DNA from 2 places in the Paenibacillus vulneris genome. Region 1 is predicted to be linked to the other one. Evidence: a T-box and tRNA genes for the amino acid it is inferred to sense, from the RefSeq annotation. Region 1 holds a T-box; the other holds one or more tRNA genes.
What was found. The T-box of region 1 lies ahead of ABEA66_RS19225 (glutamate--tRNA ligase family protein). A T-box ahead of a tRNA ligase gene usually reads a tRNA of that ligase, here a tRNA-Glu.
Positions count from the first base shown of each region.

Region 2: it has a tRNA-Glu gene. The T-box ahead of ABEA66_RS19225 (glutamate--tRNA ligase family protein) is inferred to sense a tRNA for this amino acid. The anticodon was not compared.

Region 1 covers NZ_BAABJG010000021.1:174,635-189,502, forward strand. Annotated here, with positions in the region: gene fba (class II fructose-1,6-bisphosphate aldolase) at 1-315, opposite strand, end outside; gene ABEA66_RS19165 (SIS domain-containing protein) at 333-1,388, opposite strand; gene ABEA66_RS19170 (phosphatase PAP2 family protein) at 1,599-2,258, shown strand; gene ABEA66_RS19175 (hypothetical protein) at 2,307-2,606, shown strand; gene rpiA (ribose-5-phosphate isomerase RpiA) at 2,771-3,439, opposite strand; gene ABEA66_RS19185 (ABC transporter substrate-binding protein) at 3,591-4,898, opposite strand; gene ABEA66_RS19190 (response regulator transcription factor) at 5,009-6,616, opposite strand; gene ABEA66_RS19195 (cache domain-containing sensor histidine kinase) at 6,591-8,372, opposite strand; gene ABEA66_RS19200 (carbohydrate ABC transporter permease) at 8,498-9,343, opposite strand; gene ABEA66_RS19205 (carbohydrate ABC transporter permease) at 9,343-10,299, opposite strand; gene ABEA66_RS19210 (cold-inducible protein YdjO-related protein) at 10,514-10,750, opposite strand; gene ABEA66_RS19215 (CYTH domain-containing protein) at 10,840-11,343, opposite strand; gene ABEA66_RS19220 (hypothetical protein) at 11,416-11,949, opposite strand; gene ABEA66_RS19225 (glutamate--tRNA ligase family protein) at 11,942-12,838, opposite strand; T-box leader at 12,892-13,133, opposite strand; gene ABEA66_RS19230 (MBL fold metallo-hydrolase) at 13,366-14,139, shown strand; gene ABEA66_RS19235 (hypothetical protein) at 14,221-14,394, shown strand; gene ABEA66_RS19240 (arginine--tRNA ligase) at 14,744-14,868, opposite strand, start outside.
Region 2 covers NZ_BAABJG010000002.1:157,580-172,447, forward strand. Annotated here, with positions in the region: tRNA gene ABEA66_RS01145 (tRNA-Asn) at 1-66, shown strand, start outside; tRNA gene ABEA66_RS01150 (tRNA-Ser) at 74-162, shown strand; gene ABEA66_RS01155 (hypothetical protein) at 360-1,031, opposite strand; gene corA (magnesium/cobalt transporter CorA) at 1,071-2,006, opposite strand; tRNA gene ABEA66_RS01165 (tRNA-Glu) at 2,153-2,227, shown strand; tRNA gene ABEA66_RS01170 (tRNA-Lys) at 2,270-2,342, shown strand; tRNA gene ABEA66_RS01175 (tRNA-Leu) at 2,369-2,451, shown strand; gene ABEA66_RS01180 (VanZ family protein) at 2,665-3,144, shown strand; gene ABEA66_RS01185 (YjfB family protein) at 3,221-3,406, shown strand; gene ABEA66_RS01190 (S-layer homology domain-containing protein) at 3,574-4,956, shown strand; gene ABEA66_RS01195 (DUF2621 family protein) at 5,040-5,465, opposite strand; gene ABEA66_RS01200 (deoxyribonuclease IV) at 5,586-6,710, shown strand; gene purU (formyltetrahydrofolate deformylase) at 6,747-7,640, shown strand; gene ABEA66_RS01210 (GGDEF domain-containing protein) at 7,759-8,865, opposite strand; gene tkt (transketolase) at 9,164-11,173, shown strand; gene ppnP (pyrimidine/purine nucleoside phosphorylase) at 11,235-11,552, shown strand; gene ABEA66_RS01225 (NAD(P)-binding domain-containing protein) at 11,784-13,031, opposite strand; gene ABEA66_RS01230 (glucose-6-phosphate isomerase) at 13,161-14,516, shown strand; gene ABEA66_RS01235 (YigZ family protein) at 14,649-14,868, shown strand, end outside.

The sequences.
Region 1 (14,868 bases):
GGCATCAATCATGACCGAGGTGTAGCCCGCACGAATACATTGCACCAGCACATCAAACTCGGTGCAGTGATCCAAATGCAGCGCGATCGGCACGCTGGCCCGATCTGCGGCGGTTCTGGCCGCTGCCGCAATATAATCGGCTCCCAAGTGCTTCACCGTACCGACGGTGGATTGCAATATTAACGGAGATTGCGTCTCCTCTGCCGCTTCAACTACGGCCTGCAGCATTTCCAGGGTATGAACGTTAAAAGCACCAACGGCATAACCGTTCGCTCTCGCTGCTTCCAACAGGGGTGTCGACGATACTAATGGCATAGGGGTTTGACCTCCAATTAAATAATAACGACCTGAGTCAGGTTGCGCGGCTCATCCGGATTCACATTGCGTTTCAAGGCTGTGTAATAGCCCAAATACTGAAGTGTCGGCAAATACAGGACGCTGCGCGCATCATCCGACAGGGTCTCTCCGCCGATTTCAACCACCGCATCGGCAAACGCCGTATCCTCACCCTGCTTCGCCGTAAGCAGAAGGACGAATGCACCGTATGCCTGCATTTCTTGAGCTACCTTGAGCTCGTAAGAGCGAGCTTTTTCCGAAACCATCACACATACCAGAGTTCCCGGCTCGACAACGGATTTTGGACCATGGCGGAACTCCAGCGTTCCGTATGCTTCCGTCCATACGTAGGACATTTCCTTAATTTTCAGGCAGGCTTCCAAAGCGATACCGTAGCTGGTTCCCATGCCGAGATAGATGAATTTATTGAAAGAGTTCTCCTTCAGCAGCGTTTGAACGAAGGAATCTGCTTTGGGGACCAGAGCCGCATCGAGTGCGATCACCTGCTCCATTTCGCGGACCAAATTCTCCTGACCGGATGCTTTGGCAATAGCGGCCTGCATCATAAATGTCATGCTCATGAAGGATTTCGTCATAACCGTGCTTGTTTCTTTCCCTAGCGGGGATACTAGACATTCGGCAAGCTGCGCCATTTTGCTGTTCTCATAGCATGTAATGCCGGCCACCGTAATGTAAGAAAGGTCTTTGACCGAATCCAGGGCAAGAATAACTTCTGTCGATTCGCCAGAGCGGGAAACGCCGATAACCAAATAATTGCGGTGTGCGGGAGCTGTTTGCTCACGGAATAAGAACAATTCGGAAGACGGATAAGCCGTCGAACTTTTGCCAAGCCAGGAACGGCAGGTAGAAGCCATTGATAAAGCTTGGTAGTAGGAAGAACCGGAACCGATAAAAATAATTTCGTCAAACTGTGGGTTCAGCAAATACTTATCGATCCAGTCCTGCTGCTTGCCAAGTTGATCCCATGCTGCTTGTAATGCTTCCGCTTGAGCGCTTATTTCCGGATACGTATATTGACCGAAAGTCGTCATTTTATTACCCCTCTCATCTTAATAATGAAATTTTAAATCATATTTTTGATTTTTTCAATCATTTTATTAAAATTATCTTCATCAGCATAAGAACACCCGGTTTCAGTGCGGGTCGGGTTCTATCGCGGCAAGCAGAAGACATTGGCTAAATTCAGTCCGCTCATGCATAATAAAAAGAACACCAGACCCTTACCAGGAGGCATCTATCTTTTGAGACATCTTCTTCCGTGGCTGCTGGCGCGAGCCTTGCTAATCTGTTTACTATGCGCCGGAGGGTTCGGCTTGGTCGCCGCACTCATCAGCGATCACAGAATCGCGCAATTTGACCAGACGGTCATATCCTACGTTCAGGGGCTGGAATCTCCTGCTTTGACACCGGTCATGCTATCCTTCAGCTTCATTGGAGCAGGAGCCCCGGCAACCGTCCTTACCGTCCTTATCTCCATTTATTTATACGTCGTACTAGGACACCGCAGAGAGCTGGTCTTTTTCCTTACGCTGCTGCTGAGCTCCTGGATGCTGAACGAGCTGCTGAAGCTGCTCTTTCACCGGGCTCGGCCGACAATCCACCGCATAGCGGAAGCGACCGGCTACAGCTTTCCGAGCGGCCATTCCATGGCTGCCTTTACGCTGTACAGTGCGTTGTCCTTCCTCCTATGGAGACATATCCCTACCCCGCGGGGCAGATTCCTGCTGGTACTCGGGAGCGCCGTCATGATCGTTATGATCGGGGTTAGCCGGATTTATTTGGGCGTACATTATCCAAGCGATGTTATCGGCGGTTATTTGGCCAGCGGGTCGCTGCTTGCCTTAAGTATATGGCTGTTTCAACGGATTCAAGAGCGCTCATCAAGACGCTCCATAGATTAAACCACGTTAAAGAGACTTTCAAAAATTAGCCTGCAAGGAGGTACAAATATGGCTTTCGGTATAACAAGAGATGAACTGAACGATTGGAAGAGACGCGTGGCTGAAGGCCAAATTGCCTTTTTGACCCATTATTGGTATGAACCCCGCTTTCCGGAAATCAAGACCGTGACCAAGGTAGGCTGCTCCGATTTGGCGGAATTGAGAAGCTGGTGCATCAAAAACGGGTTGAACCCGGATTATATTCATCATCGTGACGAGTATCCTCATTATGATCTTATCGGCAGCAAGCAAAAAGACATCTTGATTCAGGAGCAGCTCTCGGAGCATATCCGCCGATTCGGTATTTAAGTCGTTTTGATCGCCTGCGATTTTCATCATTCTGTATGACAAAAAAGACAACTCCCGATGCAGCTGCTCATGCAACTGAAAGGAGAGTTGTCTTCTTTATTTTCCCTTAGTCTCTGCTATCGTCAAAGAACAAATACCGGAGACCAATTTTGTTCGGATATAATTTATTTAAGCAGGATATCGACATGGCCATCAGTACGGCCAATCACAAGGGTATCCGCCATTTGAACAAAAAGACCATTCTCAACAACTCCGGGAATCATATTCAATGTATGATTCAGCTTGCTGGCGTCCTGTATGCTCTCAAAATGGCAATCCGCTATATAGTTCCCGTTATCCGTAATAAACGGGGTATTATTTGCCATTCGTAAAGCAGGCTTGCAGCCCAACGAATTAATCTGCTTACAAGTCATTTCCCAGCCGAAAGGCACAATCTCAACCGGTAACGGGAATCGGCCTAAATTCGTCACGAATTTGGTTTCGTCCATCACAATAACGAGCCGCTTGGAGACGGAGGCGACCATTTTCTCACGCAATAAGGCGCCTCCGCCGCCTTTTATCAGCTCAAAATTCGGATTCGCTTCATCAGCGCCGTCAACGGTCAAATCTATTTGATCGACAGAAGACAGATCTACTATAGGAATCCCTAGCTCAATGGCCAGCTTTTCAGTGCTTTTAGAGGTGGGTACCCCTTTAATATCCAGCCCGTGCTTCACCAGCTTGCCTAGCTTTAGAATAGACCAGTACACGGTTGAACCGGTACCAAGCCCTACAAGCATTCCATCTTTGACATATTCAACGGCTTTTTCGCCCGCAAGCTGTTTAGCGTTCATAGGAATCCTCCAAACTCTTAGGTTCTATTTTCAATATACTACGAAGAACCGGGGCTTGAAAAATAAATCCGTTTCATCCTTCCTTCTAACGGACTGCCAAAAAAAGCGGAGCCCTTTTCCTGCTAATGCAGATAAGGACCCCGCTCTATTATTATTGATAATCTTTTGCCTTCTTCACCAGCTCGTCATAGGCGGCCTCCGGCGTTGTTTTACCGAACATAACCTTCTCGCCGATATCCTTGAAATCCTTAGCCGTATAGTTGCTCCAGCCCTTGGCGCCCGGATTAAACGGCTGCGCATCTGGTGATACGCTCTTGATGAGCTCGATCTGCAGCTTGTCTGCGGCCGTCAGCTTAGGGGTCAAATAGTCCAGAATCTTTTTGGATACGGGCACTCCCCTCGTCGTAGTCAATATATCCGCCGCTTCTTTATCGTTAATAAACCAATCGATGAATTTCTTGGACTCTTCCACATACTTGGAATCCGCGCTAATGGACCAGAACATGGAAGGCTTCAGCCAGCCGCTGGACTGAGTCCCTTTAGGCTGTGTCACCAGCGTATAAGTGTCCGGCTTCACGCCGTCATAGCCCGGGAATAACGCGGCAAAGCTGCGCTTCATCAGGACCGTGTCGTTGTTCATCAAATCCAGCTTCGCATCGGATTCCTTGTCCGTGCTTGCGATTTCAGCCGGCGGAACCACGCCTTCTTTTCTCAGCTCCGTATATTTATTGACATAGGACAAGTAGGTTTCCTTGTCTATGTTAAATTTGCCGTCCGCTGTAATCGGATAGCCTTTGCCTTGGCTGATCTGGTAAGCCGAATACATCGTATAGTCCGAGGTATAATCCATCAGCACATACTTGTCTTTATCAAGCTTCGCTTTGGCATCCTTTCCGAATTGAAAATATTGCTCCCATGTCCACCCGTTGGCAGGCGGCTTGATGCCCAGCTTATCGACCGTATTTTTGTTGAACACCATTCCCGTTGCGTTGTTGCCTAATGGAATCGCATACAATTTGTCTTTATATTTGCCGGAGTCTAGCAGCGATTTGTCGACATCCCCGGTTTCAATTCCTTTCGAAAGATCCGCAAGCTGATTTCTTCCTGCATATTCGGCAAGCCAGGCCGGGTCCATTTGAATAATGTCAGGGGCGTTCTTCGCAGCAGCCTGAGTCGCCAATTTATCCGCATAGCCGTCAAATCCGGAAAACTCCGGCTCGAACGTGATATTGGGATGCTTTTTCGTGTAGGCGTCGAGCGCCTTTAATGTTGCGTCATGTCTAGCCTGCGAGCCCCACCAAACTATGCGCAGCTTGATCGGCTTGCTGTCCGTTCCCGCAGGAGCCGCTCCTGTACTGCCGCCCGGTCTGCTGTCCGTTGCCGCTCCGCACCCCGAGACACCTACCGCAATCAGTGCCGCTAATGACATCAAACCCCAGGATTGCATCTGCTTTTTCATATACCATGTCCCCTTCCCGTCTTCAGCAGGTTATATCTCACAAGTATCATTATATAAACGACAGGAAGCCAGAAAAATAAGAGTAATGAACACATTTCTATCACTTTTCATCACAATGGCTTTTTTCCGACCTCGCTCGGATTCATGCCATAATATTTTTTGAAGATGGAGCTGAAATAAGGGACGTTTTTGTAGCCGACCTTCTCGGAAATCTCGTAAATCATCAGCTTTCCTTCTATCAGAAGCGCCCTGGCCTTCTCCATTCTTACCCGGATCACATAGTTGGTGAACGTTTCCCCGGTAGCCTTTTTAAATATTTGATTCAAATAGTTGCGGGATAAATACAGTTGCTTGGACAAGTCCTCCAGATTGATGTCTTCGGCATAGCGGCTGTGAGCATAATGAATCATAAAGTCGACGGCATCCTTATGGCGGGAGTTCTCCGTCCAGCCCCGGCTCGATACGATAATCCGGATTTTGCCCTTCAGCCACTGCTCCAGCTCATCGGCCGTTCCGATTCCCGCTATTTCCTCGGTTACCGGGCTTGCCTCAAACAATTCGTCCAGCACGATGCCCGTGTTGTATAAGGAATACGCGAATATCGTCCACAGCTCCTTGCACAAATACTGCACATAAGCGGGCGTCAGTCCCTGCATGTCCTTCAGCTGGCGGACATAGCCTTCGATAATCCGGTCCGTCGTTTCTTCCTTGGAGTAGACGATTGCCTCCGCCAGCTCCTGATAAAACTTCACCGGCCGGATACCAATCTCCCTGCCGCCGGAATCGCTATCCATGGGCTGCTTCGCAGAGATCGTCTGCCTGAGAAGATCCAGAAATGCCTCTTCGGTAGAATTCGCCATTTCCTTCCAGCTGTGTTTTAATCCCCCAAAGCCTATTCTTACTTCCAGCTTGAGGTATTCCCTGATGCACTGCCTGATTCTTTCTCCGATGCCGTGCAGCTTAAGAAGCGCTTCTTCCGCCGCGGTTTCCGGCATCACATGACATACAATAGCGGCATGGTGGCTGTGCAGCTCGACGAATTCTGCTTCCGGCCATTCCTCAGCGAGCAGCTCCCTAATAATGTTCGCTACCGCGAAGCGGAACAAGCTCCAGTCGGTCAGTGAGACATTGGATATCCTTAGGGTGCTCATCAGCTCGATTCCTATGACAACATGGTTACGGTGAGTCCAATAGGCTTTATCGGACAGCCTCAGGCTCTCATCGGCCAGCTCGCGGTCGAACGTGCCTGTTACGACAGACTTGAGCCATTCCTTCTGCACAAACGGCTCGTACAGCCTCAATCTCCGCCTGATTTCCTCCTGCTCCAGCTTCTTCCATTCCTTGGCTTCCAGCTCCTTAATGACCCTCTCCATCACCGTACGAAGCTCTGCGACCGTGATCGGCTTGGATAGATAGTCGGTAACCTGCAAGCGCAAGGCTTGACGGGCATATTGGAAATCGGAATAGCCGCTCAATATAAGAATTTCTCCGGCGAATTGCTCGTTCCGCAGCTGCTCGATCATCTCCAGGCCGTTCATGACGGGCATATAAATATCCGTGATGACAATATCGGGTTTGGCTGCTCTGATGGCGGCCAAGCCTTCTTCACCGTCCATCGCCTCCCCGACCCATTCCGCATCCAGCTGCTCCCAAGGGATCGCTTTGCGCATCCCTTCGAGCACTTGAAAATCATCATCCACAATGAGAACCTTCCACATCGTATCTCTCCACCTCTTCCTGCCGATTCACCGTTACAGGCAGTATAATGGTTACCCTCGTCCCTTCCTGCTCCCTGTTTTCAAGCTTGACCCCGTACGGGGCTCCCCAGAAGGCGTCTATTCGGTCCTTAACGTTCCTTATTCCGTAGCCGCCTGTTTTTCTTTTCTTCCGGGTATTCCAATCGTCCCGCAGGCCGGCGCCGTTATCCTCTATCCGAAATTCTACATGCTGATCCCTGAGCAATCCATATATAGCAATATGGCCGGATCGTCTTCCGTGAAAGCCGTGAATAATGGCGTTCTCAATAAATGGCTGCAGCGTCATACGGGGAATAAGAAGTGACTTAACCTCCTCATCTACATGGATGGTATAAGATAACCGTTCTCCCCAGCGTACCTTCTGAATTTGCAAATAACAATCGGCATGCAGCAGCTCATCCGTCACGGGAATCATTGTTTCCCCGTTGGACAGTCCGATGCGGAACATCTTGCCCATCAGGGATAAAATCTCGCTTATTTTCTCCTGGCCGGATTCGATGGCGAGCCAGTTCAGCTGATCCAGTGTATTGTATAAGAAGTGCGGATTGATCATGGCCTGCAGCGCATGAATCTCCGCCTCCCGCTGCCGTTTATGCTGCTCCTTCAACGATTCCAGCAGCTCCTCGATCCGCTCCATTTGCCTTCGGTAGCCGTTGAACATATTGCCGAATTCATTGGTATAATCCGTCGGCAAATTCGATATGGACGTGCTCGCAGGCACACCTCCCATAACGGCAAGCAAGTGACGGATCGGCTTCGTGAACTGCCGGGATAAAAATAAAGTAAAGAACGAGGCGATAAAAATAGCCGATAACCCTACCGTAATCAAAACATACGCCAGCCGGACGCTTCCCGTCACGATGCTGCTCCAGGGCGTCGTCTCAACAAGCATCCAATCGGAACGGGTCTTGTTCCAGACGAGCAGCACATCCTCCCTTCCTTCCGCCGCCGGAAGGCGGACACTGCCAGATTTGTTCCTCTCCGCCCGGATCGAAGCGAGCTCCGATTCGCTTAATACCGGATTACCGATGGACGATATCGTCTTGCCTCCCGCATCCAGCAGGATCCGGCTTCGCCCCTCGGTCTCGCCGCGCACGAGCTGCTCAATGGCCGAGGCCTTGATATTAAGCACAAGCAGTCCGTAATATTTGCCGGAGTTGTTGTACACCTTGCGGGCAAAGCCGATAAAATGCTGAGGTCCCGTATTCGTCTGTATCATATGATCGGCAATCCACGTGAAATCATTCTTCTGGATTTCCGGGTACCAGCTTTCTTCCTTGATGCCGCGAAGATCAAGAAACCGGACAGGCGCTTGAGAGTCGGTCAGCTCCGGCGTATCCGTATACAAATATATTGACTGCACCATGGTCGTACTATACGTAATATTGGCAAGCATATTGAGCAGGTCCTTCTTGCGCCGGAGCCTCTCGAAGGAATCCTTCTCCAAAGGATCGAAGCCTATCGTATCGATATTGCGGGACGCGGCCAGGGACATTTGTTCAATGGACCTCAGCTGGATATCGAGCTGCTTGTTCAGCTCTCCCAGCAAATCCTGCTGATAGAACGACGTATTCTCTGCCAGCTCACGTGAGGTGAAACTGTAGCTGATCCAGGTGAAAATAAGCAGCAGCGCGGTAATAAAAACAGCAAAGCTGCTAAAAAACAGACGGTCTATTCGCACTTTCTTAAACAGATTCAGAACGGTCAACTCCCTCATGCGGCATCTGTTTTATTCTATATAGCTCTTTCGGCCAGCCTGATAGAAAACGCTATCATAAAGGAAGCAAAAAAGCTGCCACCATGTGCAGCTTAATTCAATGTATGAAGCTGGGTAGACCTATTTTACCCTTTCACTGCACCGGACGCAATGCCCTCTACAAAGTGCTTTTGGGCCATGAAAAAAAGAACGACCGAAGGAAGGATGGACACGAGAGACATCGCGAGCAGTTGTCCCCAAGGCAGTGCGGACTGGCTGTCAACAAACAGCTTCAGGGCCAGACCTACCGTGTATTTATCCAACGAATTGATGTAAAGCAGCTGACCGAAGAAATCGTCCCAATTCCATAAAAAGCAGTATATCATCACTGTGACGAGAGCGGGCTTGGTCAGCGGCATCACGATGCGCCAATAAATGCCGAACCAGCTGCAGCCGTCCATTTTGGCCGATTCGTCGAGCTCCTTGGGCAATGCGCGGATAAACTGGACCAGCAGGAAAATAAAGAACGGTCCGCCAATCCCCCCAGCTAATGCATGCGGGACATAAAACGGCAAGTACGAATTGACCCATCCCCATGTATTAAACATAATGTACTGGGGAACCAGCGTTACCTGGGTGGGGAGCATCAGCGTGACAAGCAGGACGCTGAACCAGAAGTTTTTTAACGGAAAATCCAGCCTGGCGAAGCCAAAAGCAACCAAGCTGCACGATAGAACGGAGGTAACGAGCACTCCGATAATCAGCTCAAAGGTATTCACATAAAATTGCGTAAACGTGAATTTGGGAATCGCCGTCCAGCCTTCCGTAAAGTTGCTCCACAGCCATTCCTTCGGAAACAGCGAAGGCGAGCTCATCTCAGCATTGGATTTAAAGGCGGCCCCTACCCACCATAAAATGGGGTACACCATGATCAGACTGAATATTACTAGTAGGACATGCGATTGAAGAGAACGACGCAATGTGCTGTTCATTATTTTTTCCCCGCTTCCGTCTCATAAAATACCCAGTATCGGGATGAGGCAAAAATGATGGCTGTAGCTAAGCCGATAATAACAAGCAGGATCCAAGCCAGAGCCGAGGCATACCCCATGTCATATCGCGAAAAGGCACGGTCATATAGGTAAAGCGCATACATATAGGTCGAGTTCACAGGACCGCCTTTCGTAATAATAAAAGCCTGAGTGAACATCTGAAACGATCCGATCGTCTGCAGCACCAGATTAAACAGCAAAACCGGTGACAGCATAGGCAGCGTAATACGGAAAAACTGCCTTATCTTGGAGGCCCCGTCTACCGCGGACGCTTCATATAATTCTGTCGGGACCTGCTTCAAGCCGGCAAGGAAGATGACCATCGACGAACCGAACTGCCATACAACGAGCAGAATTAACGTACCCAATGCCGTACCCGGCGTGCTGATCCAGCTGATTCCTTTGATTCCGAACACGCTTAACAGCTTATTGATGAAGCCGTCGATGCCCCAAATATTTTTCCATAAGACCGCTACGGCTATGCTGCTTCCAATGAGCGACGGCAAATAAATCAACGTGCGGTATATCGAAATCCCTTTAATCTTCTTGTTAAGCAGTATGGCGACCATAAGCGCCGTAAACAGCTTGACCGGTACGGACAGGACAACGAATAGGAGCGTCACCTTAAGCGATTGGCGAAACGTATCGTCATCAGCAAATATACGTTCGTAGTTTCTCGTCCCTACCCATTCCGGGACATCCAGCAGCGTGAATTTGGTGAAAGAGTAATAGACGGATTGCGCCATCGGCCACAGCGTGAGGAGCAGGAAGCCTAGCAGCCAAGGAGAAATGAACAAATATCCGGCTATCGGGGATTCCCATCGGCCCTTGGTCTTGAAGGGTTTACGTCTGTGCGGAAGTTGCCGGCCAGGAGAATGTGTTGTTTGAGTATTCATAGCAGCTCACCCTTTATACATAAAATAACTCCATTTCATACCTCCAAGTATAAAAGAGCTATCCGGCTGCGAAAATGAGAGGAATGAACACTTCTTTTACAAAATCGAACAATATCATTCAGCTTGCTTAAAGCAAACAAAAAAGCTGCCGGTATCTCCCAGCAGCCCCTTTATCATCAATAATATACGCCCAGGATTCGAGCGATATCGGTTTCTACAGTCTTCGTTTACCAACGATGAATTTTTTGTTTCCTTTTTTCTTTACTACCGGCACATGCTTATAGCTGCGAACCATGCCGCCTTTGCACAATGGGCAGGCTGGATGCTCTTCGGTCACGAACTCTTTGCGAATCCAGGCTTTGCACGCCGCGTCTTTACATTTCCAAATTTCAACCTGCTGTAATTCCGTTTCCTGAGTTTGTTCTTCTGTAGTAGTTGTTGTCGTTGGCATTTTGAATCCTTTTCTCCCTGTAATCATTCGATTTATAGCTTATTTATTATTATACAGATAAGGAAGTTTATCAACCCCATACGGGAAATTTAAATGCGATCATTTTGTGTCTGTAGTCCTATCCACAGCGTCTTATTCCGAAACTCTTCCTCTTGTCCCAGTTCTCTTCCAAACCATGCCGGAGGCTGGAACGAATAAGCCGCGCTCTCGTCGGCAAATTCCACCTCCACCACAAGCAGATCGATCTGCTTATACTCGTCGATTTCGTACTTATGTCCCTGATGCTCGACGGTAGTGCGGACCTTTTCCAACGGAACGAGCTGCGTATTGCCCAGAAGCTGCCGGTATATCTCCTCGGATATAGGATATTCGATCTCTTGGCGTACCATGCCATGCCCTGATTTGAACGTATGAGTGAATGTCGACGTTCCGTCGTGATCAACCAGCTGCCTTACCCGTATCTCTTCTTTATCCGAAAAAGCCAGATAAGTCTGGTAAATATGTTGGGTGGATATCAGCTTCAACTCCTTGTTCTGCAGAATGGCTTCAGGAAAAGACTCCAATAAATATTTCTTTTCAATTTCAGTTCCCATGAATCCTACTCCTCTTTTCCTGATTCCGATTGGGACAAGACCGAACCACGTTCCTCATCCTGCCGGGCGTTCCTAGAACACTTTCTTCCTTCGGCCGGGATCTTCTATTCCTATCCGCAGGCTTCGAACGGTCTTGCCCCCATCGGGATCTTCATTATAGTGCACAATAAGATAAAATCTTCCCCATACAAAATATGGGGGATCGCTACGGCTTTGCTTAAAGGAAAACGCCTTGGCCTGCCGCTCCAGCTTATCGGCGGGATCGCCTGCCCGAATTCCAAGGATGGAGTAATGCGGATTGTCCGTTTCTATCGCCGCGGCCTTGTCCCTGTAACGGTCCCCGTCCGGGAATTCAACCCTGATCTGCTTATCCGCATACTGTAAGGCATAGCCGCCGAAGCCTTGCTCCAAGGATGCCGAGCTACCCATCCGCTTCTCCACGTCCGCCCTGGACATAAGCAGCTGAAGGCCGTCCACATCGATTTGCCTATTGATCTTCTCTATGTCGGAAGGTCTTAGCACAAAATACACCGTCAATGCGACAGCAAGGCACGCCGCCAATCCCCCTATCAAGAACGTTAATGGTGCCCGGCTTCCCTTACTCATTTCCATCCTCATTAGCAAAAAAACTGAAGCGCCTGCGTACTCTGTCCTCGCCCATAACCTGCATAATATCATACAGATCGGGTGTTTGAGTCCGATGGGTCATCGCCAGCCTTAAAACCATCGCAACATCCCCAACATGGCCTTTAAAGCATCCCGGCTGCTTCTTGTATGTCTTCGCATCTTGGGCAAAACCGTACTGCTCCGCCACCCGCTTCATTTTGCCGAACCAAGCTTCCCTCTCATCCCCAGGATTATACAAGGCCAGATCGGTATAGCGAATTATGCGGTCGAAGGAGCCGGGAGATTTCAGACGGATGACGAACGGCCGGCCTTTGGACAGCTCCTCTTTTACTTGTTCCGGCGTGAAGCCGCGGTGAACCGCCCATTTGCCGTAATACCCGGTCATTTCGTTACGGGACTGCTGAGTGTTTCGAATGTCCTGCAGGGCAGCTGCATCGCAGAAGCAAGGATAGGCAAGGTCCCTTTCGACAAGGTCCTTGATAAACACCTGATACAACTCAGCCCGGGCGCTCTGTCGATACGGTCCGTACTCTCCCATTTCTTCACCGGAGGCCGTAACTCCTTCATCATAGCGAATTCCGAAATAGTCTAAGGCTTCAATGATTCGTTCGAGACTTCCTTCGACCTCGCGCTTCTTGTCCGTATCTTCTATCCGAAGGTAAAAAACACCTCCGCTCTGGTGCGCCAGCCTCTCGGAGATAAAGGTAGCGTACAAGCCGCCTATCGTCAAGAAGCCGGTAGGGCTCGGCGCGAATCTTGTGACCATAGCCTCCGGCTGCAGCTTCCTTCGGTCATACCGGTCAATAATATCTTGAGGCTTGAGATGCACATGGGGGAATAATAGAGCAGATAGCTGTGATTGCTGCATGCTTCATCTTCCTTTCCTAAAGCTTCTGATAGACGCCAAAAAGCCTTTCATCCACTAAGGACGAAAGGCCAAGCTTCCGTGGTACCACCTATATTGGTTGCAAAGCAACCCGCTTACCAGCGCTCTCATACAGCAGGGCGCTTCTTCTGTAACGGGAAGACCCGCCGGACTTACTCCACGTCTTTCAGTCCGATCCTCCAAGGCTTCTTTCGTCAGCATCGAATACCCAATTTCCACCGGCATGGGCTCTCTGACATTCGAGCGGCTCACTACTCTTCCTCTTCATCGTCGTTTCAATATTCTGAAAATATTAATTCAAATTACCATATTCCTCTGGTGTCGTCAACTCTATGGACTCCTATCTTTACAAATTTATTCCCATAAACTTTTTATATAATATGAGATATACCTATAAATAATTTACATTTGACATTTTGTTATAAATATGTTATGATTAAGTTTTATGTTGATTTTATAACCCTTTTGCCGTATGATACAAAATGATTACGGAAACAGGAGGGATCATCATGCAGGAAAGCACTATGCTCTACATGTTACCATTGTCCGCAGAAGTTATGGGAACAACGGACTGGGTCTATCCCACACTCTTGCGAGATGGAGATTCGGCCATGCTGGTGGATACTGGCTACCCCCGGCAGATGAAGGCGTTACAGGAAGCTTTGGCTCAAGCCGGTATCACTCCCGAAAAGCTGACGGCTATCCTCATTACCCACCAGGATTTGGATCATATCGGCAATTTGCCGGAATTGGTACAAGCATCAGGCCCATCCGTCGAGGTTATAGCTCACGAGCTTGAGAAGCCTTACATTCAAGGTGACCGCAGACTCATCAAAATAACGGATGAAGCCATCGCCCGAATCGACAGCCTGCCAAAGGAAGTGCCGTTGGAATGGCGGCAGGGCTTGAAGGCTATATTAGTAAATCCCCCCAAAGCTAACGTGGGCCGTACGGTTGTGGACGGGGAAAAGCTGCCTTATGGCGGCGGCATCATTGTCATCGGTACGCCGGGTCACACCCCGGGTCATATCAGCCTCTATCATGAGCCAACCCGGACATTGATTGCCGGTGACGCCCTGGTGGTGGCAGAAGGCGAACTATACGGCCCTTCACCCGAACAGACCCACGATATGGAACAAGCCATTCAGTCCTTAGGCAAGCTCAAGGATTACGACATTGAAACCGTAATTTGCTATCATGGCGGGAGATATACGGGAGACGCGAATCGGCGTATCGCCGAGCTGGCAAGCTCTCTATTGACTGCTCTCCCTGACCAACTGTAACCGAGAAAGCCTGACGCTTGCGTTCCTCCCGCCCCCTTATGTTATAATGCGCAGATATCGGTATTGTTGGAGGGCACAAGTATGAAAATATATATTGTTATTGCTATGCGTGAAGAACAAATGGATAATGTCTTCGTCGGAACGGACGAAGAACAGGCTTTAGCTTTGACGACGGCGGATTTCGACGACTGCGACGCCCTGTTCCTGGAGGTATGGGAGGACGGCGGCAAAATTGACGATTACCGGCTGCAATAAGCCTGGTTCTACTTATGAGAAAGAGCCCTGTTGGGCTCTTTCGTTTTGTTGGGAAACCTGGAAATCGGAAAAATCGCTTTGACCCCGGTGGGGTATCCCCCTCCGGCCGCTGTTGTTCTCGGAAAATTTGATTATATATTCGCTTTACGGCGGATATTTTCCGAGAACAAAGGCGGACGCTATCGCTCCTCCAAGGGATACCCCACCTACTACCTTTCGCATTTTTCTGTAGGATAGGTCTTAACAGCCTGTAAGAGCCCAGTTGGGCTCTATTTTTATATAAAATGGTGTCTCAATCCACAGCACGTGAATCCGCTTCGAAGTTCAATCCCCGCGTGCAGGATTCCTTTTACATTCTGCTCGGAGTCGGCAATCCGAGCACCTGAAGCGCATCGCCCAGTGTCTCCTTATACCGTGCAACCAGCCACAGACGGAAATTTCTTACCCCATCCCCCGCTTTAAGGATGGCGCAGG
Region 2 (14,868 bases), on a different contig from region 1:
CTCAGTTGGTAGAGCACTCGACTGTTAATCGAGTTGTCACAGGTTCGAGTCCTGTTCGGGGAGCCATAGCTTTGGAGAGATACCCAAGTGGCTATAAGGGGACCCTCTGCTAAGGGGTTAGACTGCGTAAGCGGTGCGAGGGTTCGAATCCCTCTCTCTCCGTAAAAGAAAGAACCGTCCGTTTGGACGGTTCTTTCTTTTTTCTGACCATGTACATGACCAGCCCCTGCCGGGGAGGGAAGGCTGCAAAAGCATCCTTTCCTGCAATCCCCCAATGGAGTAGAACTGCGCATGACCGCAAACCCATAGCTCCAAAATCCTCCCTGTAGGCCGCACGCGTATTGAAAAAAGAACGGCTATCAATCCTGAAGATCCCGCTTATACGACAAGTAAACGAGTATGGCCAGAGATACCACTATGATCAGCAGCAGAATGTAGATGGATTCATGATAATTCATAATCCAGTACACGGAGACAAAGATGGTTAGAATGCCAATCGTATTGACGATGGCTTTTATTTTTTTGAACCCCGATAATTGACGGGTATAGTACAAATTATGCGGCGGCCTCATGATGAAGGAAAAGCCGTAATGACAATAGTACAGAAGATAGGCCGTCAAAAATGCAGCAAGCTCGCCGGATACCTGGATGATGAAGGTTCCCCAGTTAGCGGACTGCTGCCCGTCATCAACGGTCACGATTCCCGATCGCAGCAAGCCGAAATAGACGAGCAGCACGATACCGTTAAAGCCGAGATACCCGATGGCAGAGACATCAATGGCATGGACAAGACTGACTTTAACCAGAAATCTCAATAGAAGGACACATAAAACAAACTGGATGGCCAGATCATAGCTTGGGATATCCAGCACCATCCGGTTCAAATAAGAAACGATCGATAATACCAGCCCGATGATTGTCAATTGGGGCCAATATTCCCAGAAGGGCCACCGGAACGTTTTGAACATGAGCGCGAGAGTGGCTATAACGTCCAGAAAACCCAGCAGGATGAAAAAAAACGTCTGCAACACTATCACCTGTTTCCTGGATGTTGAGTAATCCTGTATTTCTTAAATCCATCGTTTCCACTTAAAAACGAGCCACAAGAGCAGGCTGACCCCAATCATGACTCCCCAGACATAGGCGTAGCCCCAATCCCAGCTTAGCTCGGGGATATTTTTGAAATTCATGCCGTACACCCCCGCGATGAAGGTCAGCGGCAAAAAGATGGAGCTGACGATCGTCAGCGTCTTGATGATTTGATTCATCCGGTCCGATTTCATATTCACTTGAAGCTCAAGCAGAGCCGTAAACGATTCCTTGAACATGTCCAGGGAATCCAGCACCCGTGAGATATGGTCGCAGATATCGACGAAATAAGCGTCGGTTTCCTGACGGGTATAAGGAAACGTCTGGTGGCTGATCGATCCCACGATGGCTCTTTCCTCCAGAGCGATACGCCGAAACAGGTGCATCGCCCGTTTTAGGTGAAACACCTCATGAGACACCTTGAGATAAGGATTCTCGAATATTTTGCGCTCCAGCTCGTCCATTTGATCCTCGATCCGATTCGTGATTTCGGTATATTCATCTACGCACAGATCGAGCAAACGGTGCAGAATATCTCCTGGATGATCAGCGAGCTCTTTCACTGCTAATAATTGCTGCCGCAGCAGTTCGAACAGTTTAAGCTGCTTTTTGCATATGGTCACGATATAATTAGCGCCTATGACAATGCCGATCTCCACAGGAGCCAATCGTTTATCGGTAATAGCGAAAAAAGTAAGAAAGATATGGTCCTTATACCGGTCCATCTTGGGCCGCTGATTCAGCTTGATGGCATCCTCCACGGCGAGAGGGTGGCAGTGGAACATCTCTACAAGTACGCGCTTGACTTCGGCGGGCTCCGGCTTGGACAAATGAATCCAGACGGTCTCATGCGGAGTTAAGGGCCGGATGGCTTCCTCCGACACATGATCCGTACCCGGACAGCGTACGATCATCATTTTTACGTTCACCTCGTTGTACAAAGCATATCATACAATTCTTTTGAAGACGAAAATATTATTTTAAGAAAAGGCTTGTCAATTTCGAGACATTCAGATATAATAACTTTTGTCGTCAAAAAGGCAACCAAGAACATGCATAACGAGGCCCGTTGGTCAAGGGGTTAAGACACCTCCCTTTCACGGAGGTAACAGGGGTTCGAATCCCCTACGGGTCACCATTCTTTTCGAAGGTTATCGAATTGAATAGCATGCCTTGATTAGAGCCATTAGCTCAGTTGGTAGAGCACCTGACTTTTAATCAGGGTGTCGAAGGTTCGAGTCCTTCATGGCTCATGTTTTATCCCTCATAGTATTAACTTGCGGTTGTGGTGGAATGGCAGACACGCCATCTTGAGGGGGTGGTGGGCGTACGCTCGTGGAGGTTCGAGTCCTCTCAACCGCATTATTATCCGAACGTTACAATCCCTTGGAAACAAGGGATTTTTTTAATGCATACAATTGATTTCATCTCGGGGCTTCCGCAATGTACCTGAATCAGCTTTGTAACCAAGGCCCGACTTTGTGGGGTTCTTTCCCCGCATATGAACAACCAGACCTATTTTATTTGCGGATAGGAGTGATTCATATTCGAGTTGCAAAGCGGTGGACGTTTTGGGTGTGGCTGGCGCTTACCTGCTTTTGGGTCGTGCTTATATTTGTCAAATCGGCCCAAACCTATGCAGAGCAGGATATTCGCCCGATGCTGGCCGAGTGGCTTCCCTATGAAACGTTGCTTCATTGGATTCCTCACGTGGAGTTTTATTACGACGGAGGCTTGGTCACCTGGACGAAGCCGTATGATTTTATCGAATTTTTTATCCGTAAGGGCGGTCATGTCACGGAGTTTGCGATCCTCTGCTTTTTTAGCGTAATGACCTTGCTGTCAAGGCCGTACAAGCCTTTGCCTTCTATTGGTATAGGCGCGGTCTTTTCGATTTTGTACGCGGCTTCGGATGAATGGCATCAAACCTTCGTTCCGGGGAGAACCGGCCACGCTATTGACGTGATGGTGGATTCTATCGGCGTAGTGCTGGCAGCGATCGTAATCGGTTTGGCTCGACTTGTTTTCCGCAAACGGAAAGCAAACCGTTTCTAAAGATTAGGACTTTAGTATCCGATAATAGAAGAGGATGCTATCGTGTCCAAATCGAACAGAAAGGGGGCCGCGAACAATGGACGTAGGAAGTATAGGCTCGGCATCCATGGCACTGAGCGCAAGCGCATTGAAGCAATCCGTAGGGATTGCCATGTTGAAAAAATCGGCCGATATGCAGACTGAGCAGGTGAATGCGCTGTTGCAGGGCTTCGCTGCGGCTCAGCATCCCTATTTGGGACAAAGTCTGGATTTGAAGGTCTAAAGGCATAAACCAACCATAGCGCGGTCGCTCATCTTGGAATGGCTTCGACGGAATTTATCATCATGACTTGGAATGTGACGGCTCTTTTGGGGCCGTCTTTTTTTTCTATGGATTAACAAAATAGGCGGCAATAACCGATATAAGTAGAGAGGATTGGAGGGTATGCAATGAAAAAGAAACGAGGCTTCCGCTATACTTGTTTGTTATGGTTGACGGTGATAGGGCTTGCATTGCCCCCGATGCCGGCCAAGGCAGAGGTTCAATTCAGCGATGTCAGCGCGCAAGCAAACGGCTGGGCTGTCAATTCCATTTATTTGATGGCGCAAAAGCAAGTATTGACCGGATATCCGGACGGAACGTTCAAACCGAACCAAACGATCAGCAAAGCCGAATGGACAACCATGGTATACCGTTTGTTCGATAAATACCGGCCTAATTTATATGCAACAGGATTGCAAAAGGTTGAAGGATTTTCCGACGTATCTCCGCAGCATTGGGCGTATAAGCCGATTTCGGAGATTTACAACCAAACGTTTAACTGGGGCGTTTTCGGATTAACGAATACGGGGGAGCTAACCTTTCGCCCGGATGCCCAGCTGACACGGCTCCAGCTTGCGGATATGCTGTACTCCTTCTTTGACACGCGGATGATCGATCGGCGCATGAGCCCGAATGACGTATGCTCCGTAGTATCGGAATATAAAGATATTCCGATCAAAATGTTCGAGGAGAAGGCGAAGTATGACGATGCCGCCAAATCGGATGGCCGCCTGGACGCATCCGGCATGGCCTTGCTGCAGACGAACAGCGTCCTGCCCATACTCATGATGGGAACAGGAAAGAGCGACTGCACCTTCGGTACGGATGCTTTCTCCAATGCCCAGGCGAGCAGTCTGGCGAGCTTACAGGTTTCCGGCATCATGACGGCCAATGAGCTGGGGTATTTCCGTCCGATGGATAAGGTAACCCGTGCCGAGGCGGTAACGATTTTGAACAGGATATACAATTATTTAAACAAAAACTACTGGCTGGGCGACTATTCCACGATTGAACTGGAAGGTTCCGGCTCGGGAGGCTCAACCGGAGCGGGCAGCGGCCCCAATTCCGGCATTTACAACCCTGACACGTCGGCTTTGTATCCGGACTGGGATACAGGGGGATCCATTATCGGCGGCAATAACGGGGCAAGCTGGTCGAATGATTCTATCGTCAATGTTCGCGATTACTTCGACGATAAGGGCGTGCTGCAAAAAAATCTAAAGAACGGCGAGATTGAAGCGGCTATTTTGCCTAAGGACAATCGATATTTGACCGTCGATATGAAAACGGACGATGAGGTCGATTTGTACCTCATTCTGGACGGAAAAATTGCTCATCTGACACAGAAGGAGCTGCCCAAAACGATATCGGTGGAAGGAGTCAAGCTGGTAGGCTTCCGTACAACCCAGCTGAAACCAAATCCGCTGAAAATCGCAGGCACTCCGGTCACCTTGACGGTGAAGCTGGATAAGGAGAAGCCGGAGCCTGTTAAACCCGGCAAGAAGAAGTAAGAAGTAAGAAGACCTCATCCTGAGGTCATCCATCCATAGCAACGAAAAAAGGCTTCCGCCATCCGGCGGGAGCCTTTGCTGTATCATTGAAGAAGATGCTTTAATGCGCTATAGTCGATTTGTTTTTTGTCGAGATAAGAGGTTAAGCTTTTGTAATCGCGTCTCGGAGTGGCCAGAATATAGCCGCGGAGACAATGCTCCTGCGTAATCCGGTCGGCTTTGTCCTCCAGAGCGACCTCCCCGATTTTGGCGGCAATGGAATGGCGGGCAATGTCCCGGAACGGGGCCGGTACAGGATCGACCAGCATATCAAGAAAGTCCTTGGCTTCCTCTGTCCATAGGTGGCGGGAGGCTTCGACATAATGGTTTTGCCAATCCAGCTTGGACTTGCCGTCCGCTTTAGGCAGCACCTTCAGAAACTTGCGGAACATAAAATAGCCGCCTATCGACATAAAGAAGAGAAGCACAAAAACCCAGAAGAAGATAAAATACATAAAACCCGAATTCATGATTATTGTCACCTCATCCTTATTATACCTTACTTTGGCGATATCCAAAAGTAGCCTTGTGGATAAGAGTCAATCCTAGTAAAATAGAGTGAGTGCGAAAAAAAGGAGATGAGGAATACGATGGTAAAAATCGGTTCTCACGTATCGTTTTCAGACAAAGGGCTGCTGAATGCGGCGGAGGAAGCTGTCTCTTACGGATCATCTACATTCATGATATACACGGGGGCGCCTCAAAATACGCGCCGTAAGCCGATAGAATCGCAATATATTGATGAAGGCAAAGCCTTGATGGACAAGCATGGCATCGGAGAGATCATCGTTCATGCCCCTTATATTATTAATCTGGGCTCTTATAAAGATGATACCTACGAGCTGGCGGTTCGTTTTTTGCAGGAAGAGATTCGCCGGACGGATTATTTGGGCGTGAAGCAAATTGTGCTTCATCCCGGAGCTTACACAGACAAGGATGCGGAATACGGGATCGCACGGATCGCTCAAGGATTGAACGAGGTGCTGGCCGGGGTTCAGGATACGAACGTGCAAATCGCCCTGGAGACGATGGCGGGCAAAGGAACGGAATTGGGCCGCAGCTTTGAAGAGCTCGCCGCCATCATTGACAAGGTAGAGAATAATGATAGATTATCTGTCTGCCTGGACACCTGCCACGTTCATGATGCTGGCTATGACATTATCAATGATCTGGACGGGGTGCTGGAGCATTTTGATAAAGTGGTCGGACTTGACCGGATCAAAGTCGTTCACTTGAACGACAGTAAAAATCCGAAAGGCGCGGGCAAAGACCGTCATGCTCCTGTCGGAGCCGGCTGGATCGGGTTTGAGGCGATGAACAATGTAGTTCATCACGAGAAGCTGACTCATTTGCCGCTGATTCTGGAAACCCCATGGATCGGAAAAGAGGACAAGCTGCAGCGTCCGATGTACGAAGCGGAGATCGCTCTGCTGAGCGGTACGGTCGAACAGCGGTTCGGCTCCAATTTCCTGGAGGATGTTGAACGGCTCGCGCATTTCTTCAACAAGCAGGACATCAATCCGCGCGATTATGTACTGAATGTATGGGAAGTGCTCAAAACGGATGCCAAAGCCAAAAAAGAGGACGGCCGCGAGCCGATGGAGCGCCTGTACGATCTGGTTGCCGAGCATCGCGTGCTGCCGGAATTATCGGAAGAGCAAATTAACCAGCGCTTGACGGCGTGGTTTGCAGGCCAAAAAGTATTTCAGCTGTAACGGAAATTTTGAAATAACGAAGGAGTAGTTTGTATCATGACACCGAATGTTTTGCCAAAAGCCCAGCGGGATGATTTGAAGAACCGCGCCAGAATGCTAGTTTCCTGCCCGGATCAGCCGGGAATCGTCGCGGCGGTATCCCGCTTTTTACATGAACAAGGTGCGAATATCGTACAATCGGACCAATATACGATGGACCCGGAAGGCGGCATGTTCTTCATCCGCATCGAGTTCGACCTGGATAATCTGGATGACCGCAGAGAGAAGCTCAAAGAGGATTTTGCAGCGGTTGCGGAACAGTTCCAGATGCAATGGAGCATTACCCGCGCCAGCCGCAAGAAGCGTCTAGCCGTGTTCGTATCGAAGGAGGATCACGCTTTGCTGGAGCTCTTGTGGCAGTGGCAGGCGGGAGATCTGGAAGCCGATATTGCCATGGTTATCAGTAACCATGATGACATGCGGAGCCTGGTCGAATCGTTCGATATTCCTTATCACCACATTCCGGTGACACCGACAACGAAGGCAGAGGCCGAGCGCCGGCAGCTGGAGCTTGTGGTGGGCAAGGTGGATGCGGTTGTTCTGGCGCGGTATATGCAGATCATTACACCGAAGTTTATCGAGCATTTCCCTAACCGGATCATCAATATCCATCACTCGTTCCTTCCGGCGTTTGTGGGCGGCAAGCCTTATGCGCAGGCCTATAACCGCGGCGTGAAAATTATCGGCGCTACCGCACACTATGTAACGGAAGAGCTGGACGGAGGCCCGATCATCGAGCAGGACGTGCAGCGTGTAAGCCATCGCCATAACGTAGACGACCTCAAGCGCATCGGACGCCATATCGAGCGGATCGTTCTTGCGCGTGCCGTATCCTGGCATGTTGAGGATCGAGTGATCATTCACGGCAACAAAACCGTTGTATTTAATTAATAGAAATCGAAAGAGACTGAAGCCGTCATTCCCATGACGCTCAGTCTCTTTTTTTTCAAATGCAGTGTGTATAAATTGCGCCCCGCTTTGTGCGGATATTTTGCCTCCAAGCCGCCGCTCAAGCACCTTTATGGTCGCCGATGAGCGCCTGAATGACCGTTTTATTTTTGCCGGTTCGTTTGGCGGAGTAGAGCGAGGCGTCAGCACCCTTGAAGAGCGCTTCCTTGCCTTCGCCTGTCTTGTAATCATGAAGCCCGATGCTTAGGGTAACCGCTTGTGAATCGAGCTCGGGCTGCAGCGTGACGGACAGCTTATGGCGGATTTGTTCGGCAATGCGGAACGATTGCTCCATCGTTTTCTCCGTGAAGATAACCGCGAATTCCTCACCCCCATAACGCGCCACAAAATCATTCGGCGTAACGGTCTCTTTAATGATGTTGGCCACCCGCTGCAGCATAATGTCACCTACCCAATGACCGTACGTATCGTTAATTTTTTTGAAATTATCGATATCGATAATAGCCAGCTGGAGCGACAGATGATTCCGTTCGTTCTGCTCAATCAGCTTTTCCAAGTACTCGTGGAAGGTCTTATGGTTGTACAAATCGGTCAATGCATCCATCTTGGACAGCTTGTCCATAATAATCGTCTTGACCAGCAGCTCCTGCTTCGTCTCGGTCGCGTTCTTCAGATTGTTCAGCAGCTCAATGCCGCTATTCGAAATGTTCATGGCAATGATCGTGACGCCGATGTACAAAAATAAAGTACCGATAATATGGATAGGCTTCATGGAGATACGCAGCTCGGGAGTGATGGCATACATGGCGGCAAAACAAATGAGTATCAAGGAAAGGGCTATCACAATTCGCTTCTTGTTGAAGGATAGTACGGATGTTAGGATGGGAAAAATGTAGATTGCAGGTACAATGCCGATGTTAGGGTTCAAATAGATGATCGATGAGGCGAAGATGATGCCGGTAATAATCATTAAATCATCGCTTTGTAATTTGCGATACCTGTAAAGCATCTCCGACGTACCGGTCACGGCTGCTAATCCGATCGCCTGGAGGACCAGCGGGCTTAAGATCGATTTCTCGCCTCCGGAAGGATCCAAGCGGTGAATCAGGTATTCCAGAACCACGGTGAACAGGATGGTAATCCAGTATAAATTCAGCATCTTCCGATAGGTTTGACGCGTCTTGGCAAGCTCCAATAACAGATCCATAATTGACTTCTACCACTCCAAGTAAACAGGATTCATTCATCCACAGAATACTACATATTCGCCAGATTAAAACAAATTCCTCTAGTGTCCGTCACAATTTCCGTATGAATTTTTTCTATCTAATTCAGGTTTAAGCTGGCAAACCGATACGGACAATGGTAAAATGGTGCCAGTGAGTTTCCGTGCAATTGATCATGCACACGTTAACAATGGCGTTCATTTCCGTACATTCTGCCGATTATGCCGAGCAGCGTCCGGAATTGCCGCTTTCACTAAAATAAGTAGGAGGTTTTTTTTCATGACAGTAATGAATAAAACGATCGAGCAATTGTCCATTGACACGATCCGTACACTATCCATCGATGCCATCGAGAAAGCAAAATCCGGGCATCCGGGAATGCCGATGGGCGCAGCGCCTATGGGTTATGAGCTGTTTGCGAAAGTAATGAACCATAATCCGGACAATCCGACCTGGATTAACCGCGACCGTTTCGTTCTGTCCGCCGGCCATGGCTCCATGCTGCTGTACAGCTTGCTTCATCTTAGCGGTTATGATCTGCCTATGGAAGAGCTGAAGCAGTTCCGTATGTGGGGAAGCAAAACCCCGGGTCACCCTGAAGTTGGACATACCCCAGGTGTTGACGCAACGACAGGCCCATTGGGACAAGGCTTTGGTATGGCAGTAGGTATGGCTATCGCTGAGGCACATCTGGCTTCAGTTTACAATAAAGATAAATTCAATATCATTGACCACTATACGTATGTCATTTGCGGCGACGGAGACTTGATGGAAGGGATTTCTTCCGAATCGGCTTCGCTTGCAGGACATATGAAGCTGGGCAAATTGGTCGTATTATATGATTCGAACGACATTTCCCTGGATGGCGAGCTGAGCCTGTCCTTCTCCGAGAGCGCGACCAAACGCTTTGAAGGCTATGGCTGGCAAGTGCTTCGCGTCGAAGACGGCAACGATCTGAACGCGATCGACAAAGCGATCCAGGAAGCTAAGAAAGACGAGCGTCCTACGCTGATCGAAGTAAAAACCGTCATCGGCTACGGCAGCCCGAACAAAGCAGGAAAAGGCGGTCACGTTGGTCCTCACGGTTCTCCGCTTGGCGTAGACGAAGTGGCTCTAACCAAGAAAGCTTACGGCTGGCCTGAGGATCAACACTTCTACGTGCCTGAAGAAGTACGCTCTCACTTTGCCGCTGTAAAGCAAAAAGGTATCGAAACGAATGCTGCATGGCAGCAAATGTTTGCTGAGTACGCTAAGGCATATCCTGAGCTTGCCAAGCAGTTCGAAACAGCTGTTAACGGCGACCTTCCTGAAGGCTGGGATAAAGACATTCCTGCTGCCGCTCCTGCGGAAAAGGGAACTCGTACCGCTTCCGGTATCGTGCTGAATGCTATCGCTAAGAACGTAAAATCTCTTGTAGGCGGCTCTGCGGACCTGGAGTCCTCCACCATGACGCATATGAAAGATCTTGGCGTGATGACACACAAAGATTACAGCGGACAAAACATTTACTTCGGCGTGCGCGAGTTCGGTATGGGCGCTGCAGTGAACGGTATGCTGCTGCATGGCGGTCTGAAAGTATTCGGCGGTACGTTCTTCGTCTTCTCCGACTACTTGCGTCCGGCTGTTCGCTTGGCTGCCATCATGGGCGTACCTGCAATTTATGTATTTACTCATGACAGTATCGGTGTCGGCGAAGACGGCCCTACTCATGAGCCAATCGAGCAATTGGCCGCTTTGCGCGTCATTCCTGGCGTTACCGTGATTCGTCCGGCAGACGGCGATGAGACGGCTGCAGCATGGCGTTATGCGGTTGAGAACAAAAAAGGCCCTGTAGCTCTCATCTTCTCCCGCCAAGCTGCTCCTAAGCTGGAAGGCACAGAGCAAGCGACAGCTAGCTTGAGCCGTGGTGCGTACGTTCTGTCCGATGCGGCTAACGGCAAGCCTCAAGCGCAAATTATCGCTACCGGTACGGAAGTACAGCTTGCAGTAGCTGCTCAGAAGCAATTGGCTGAAGAAGGCGTACAAGTTCGCGTTATCAGCATGCCAAGCTGGGAGCTGTTCGACAAGCAATCCCAAGAATACAAGGACTCCGTTATTTTGCCGGAAGTGAAAGCTCGTCTTGCAGTGGAGATGGGTCATTCCTTCGGCTGGGAGCGCTATGTAGGCGAGCAAGGCAGCGTTCTTGGCATCGACCGTTTCGGAGCTTCCGCACCAGGTCCTGTAGTTATTAAGGAATACGGCTTTACCGTGGAGAACGTAGTTGCCCGCGTGAAGCAGCTTTTGAAATAAAAGAATACCAGTAGACCGGGCTGATCAGCCCGGTCTTGCTTCCAAAGGAGATAAGCGAACCATGTCCCAATTCGAGAATGTGACCGTATTGAAAAAAGCGAACTTTTACTTCGATGGTAAAGTAACCAGCCGTACCGTACTGTTCGCGGATGGAACTAAGAAGACGCTGGGGGTTATGCTTCCAGGGGAGTACGAATTCGGAACGGATGCTAAGGAAATCATGGAGATCCAAGCCGGCGAGCTGGAGGTTCTGCTTCCAGGAGCAAGCGAATGGCTTCATATCCAAGGCACAGGGGAGTTCACCGTTCCTGCGAATTCGAAGTTCAAGCTGCAGGTGAAAACACCGACTGACTATTGCTGCTCTTATATTGCAGAGTAGTCCAGGCAGCTGTAACGGATGATGGAATGAGAAATACCCTGCCGCCAAGCAACTCCAAGGAGGATGCATTGCAGCAGGGTATTTTTTCTCCCGGCAGGAGGTTTAATTCACTAAAGCATGATCGTAGTGAAGGACATTCCTATTGTCGAGAAAAGCTCGGATCCTTAGGGGAGCGCCGATGGATGAAAAAAGCTTCGATGATTCACATTGCAGCCCGGCAGAACCAATCTCTTATTGTTGGTTCAAGTGACTGGCAATATAGGTCTCCAACTGCAGCCTGTCAAAAGGAGCCAGTCCGGAGAGCAGGCAGCCGTAACGGAAGGAGCCGTTATTGTCACTCTCGATGCGGATGACTCGTCCGGTTACTGGCGGCAGAGACGCCTCCTTAGGGAAGTGAATGACGACAAACATGTCCTCGGCCAGCGGGAACTGGGAGATGATTTGCAGTCCGTTCTCGGACAAGTCGTACAGGATGCCCGGGATCGTTTGACCGGTAAAGGCGCCTTCCTGCTCCCACTGATGAACGGATAGATGCAGAGGAATGTTCAGCTGCACCCGGCTTGATCTGCGGCGCTCCTCCACCACGGGGGATGCCTTGCCGATCTGCTGCTGCATCCAGTCCTCGTAGACTTGAGCTACAGAGCACAGATCAGCCTCGCCGAGTCCTTTGCTGAGCCCCATCTGGAATATGCCTGCCGCTGCCTTGAGCATTGGAGAAGGCATCTGGAAGCGGTTGGTGACCTCGTTAGCCAGCAGCAGATCCTTGAGCATCAGCTGAAGCGAGAACTGATTGCTGAAGTCGCGGTTGATGATTTTGCCGCCCTTGAGCTCCGCCTGCTTGCTGTTGCCGCTGCCTGCAAATACGATTTGCAGAAACTGCTCTGCATCCAGGCCCGCCTTGGTCACGATGGATAGGCCTTCGACCAGCCCGAGCGCGTTAATGCCGACCATCGTATTATGCGCCAGCTTGGCGTAAGAGCCGGACCCGGTAGGACCCATGTAGACGATTTTGGAGCCCATGGCTTCAAATACGGGACGCTGCCGCTCCAGCACAGCCTGCTCGCCGCCGATCATGAAGACAAGCGTACCGCTTTCCGCGGCGGGCTTGCTGCCGGTTACGGGAGCATCGAGAAAATCGACGGCTCGTCCGAGAAGCTCGCCCGCGATGCGCTTGCTGGTATCGGGAGATACCGTGCTGCAGTCAATGACCGTTTGTCCGGCCGACACCCCATGGATGATTCCTTGTTCGCCAAGGACCGCTTCGAGTACGACGGCATCGTTGCTCAGCATCAATACGACAACATCCGTGTCCAGAGCCGCGGCGGACGGTGTTGATGCCGTGCGTGCTCCAAGCGATACGAGCTCAGCCGCTTTTTCCGAGCTTCGGTTGTACACGACAACGTCGTAGCCCTTTTTCAATAGATTGGCCGCCATGGGCTTACCCATAGTTCCTAATCCGATAAATCCAATCCTTTTCATCGAATCACCTCTGTGTCCATTGTAGCATTTTACCAGTATCAGTGTGAATGCGTCGCTTGCTTTTCCTTTGCGAAGTACAGTATTCTAATTGAAAGAATAGAAAGCCAAATTCAAGGAGGATGAATCCGAATGAGCGCCAAGTTTTCTTTTGATTACAGTAAAGCTTTATCTTTCATTCAACAGCATGAAGTTGATTATCTTGCGGAGCCGATCAAGCTGGCCCATGAGCAATTACATAACAAAACCGGTGCAGGAAACGATTATTTGGGATGGATCGATCTTCCGGTTAATTACGATAAAGAAGAGTTTGCCCGCATTCAAAAAGCGGCTAAGCAAATTCAATCCGACTCCGACGCCCTTGTCGTTATCGGTATCGGCGGTTCTTACCTAGGGGCCCGCGCAGCGATCGAGATGCTGTCCCACTCCTTCTATAACCTTTTGCCGAAGGACAAGCGTAAAACGCCTGAAGTGTATTTCGTCGGAAACAACATCAGCTCCACTTATGTCACGCATTTGCTGCAGCTGCTCGAAGGCAAGGATATTTCCGTTAACGTGATCTCCAAATCGGGTACGACGACGGAGCCTGCGATTGCCTTCCGTATTTTCCGCGAACTGCTGGAGAAAAAGTACGGCAAAGAAGCTGCGCGCAAGCGTATCTACGCAACGACAGACCAAGCTAAAGGCGCTTTGAAGAAGCTTGCTACCGAAGAGGGCTACGAGTCCTTCGTAATTCCGGATGACGTAGGCGGACGCTATTCCGTACTTACAGCGGTAGGCTTGCTGCCGATCGCGACGGCTGGCGTTGACATTGAGGCTATGATGCGCGGAGCGGCTGACGCTAGAGAAGCGTTCTCCAACCCGAACCTGCATGAAAATCCGAGCTACCAATACGCAGCGGTTCGTAACGCTTTGTACCGCAAAGGCAAAACAACTGAAATTCTCGTTAACTACGAGCCTTCCCTTCACTTCGTATCCGAGTGGTGGAAGCAGCTGTTCGGGGAGAGCGAAGGAAAAGACAACAAGGGAATTTATCCTGCTTCCGTTGACTTCTCGACAGATCTTCACTCCATGGGGCAGTTCATCCAGGAAGGCAACCGTACCTTGTTCGAAACGGTTATTCAAGTGGCGGACGTGCCAGAGCAAATCACTATCGGAACGGATGCCGACGATCTGGACGGCTTGAACTTCCTGAGCGGCAAAACAATGGATTTCGTCAACAAAAAAGCTTTCGAAGGAACGATGCTTGCTCATACGGACGGCGGAGTGCCTAACCTGATCGTGACGCTTCCGGATATGAGTCCTTACACATTCGGCTATATGGTTTATTTCTTCGAGAAAGCCTGCGGCATCAGCGGCTACCTGCTCGGAGTGAATCCATTCGACCAGCCTGGCGTTGAAGCGTACAAGAAAAATATGTTCGCATTGCTTGGCAAGCCGGGCTATGAGAAGGAAAAAGCGGAGCTTGAAGCAAGATTGTCCAAGTAACGCACAGAAAAAGCAGTTCACCTTTTGCATGATAGAGGTGCGCTGCTTTTTTCTCATGGGGTTAAGTTGACGTTTATCCCAGAATGGAATACAGTAGGGTATTGCAATGGTTTAGAAAGCGAGGGATGGGGGATGCTGCCCTATTATAAAACGGTCAAACAGGCCGGAGTCTCGGAGATTGTGATCAAGAAGTCCCGTTTTATCGGACATGCCATGCCGGTTGAGACGGAGGAGGAAGCGATCCAATTCATCGAGAGCATCAAGAAGGAGCACTCCATGGCGACTCATAATTGCTCTGCTTATATGGTCGGGGAACGCGATCAATTTCAGAAGCAGTCGGATGACGGCGAAC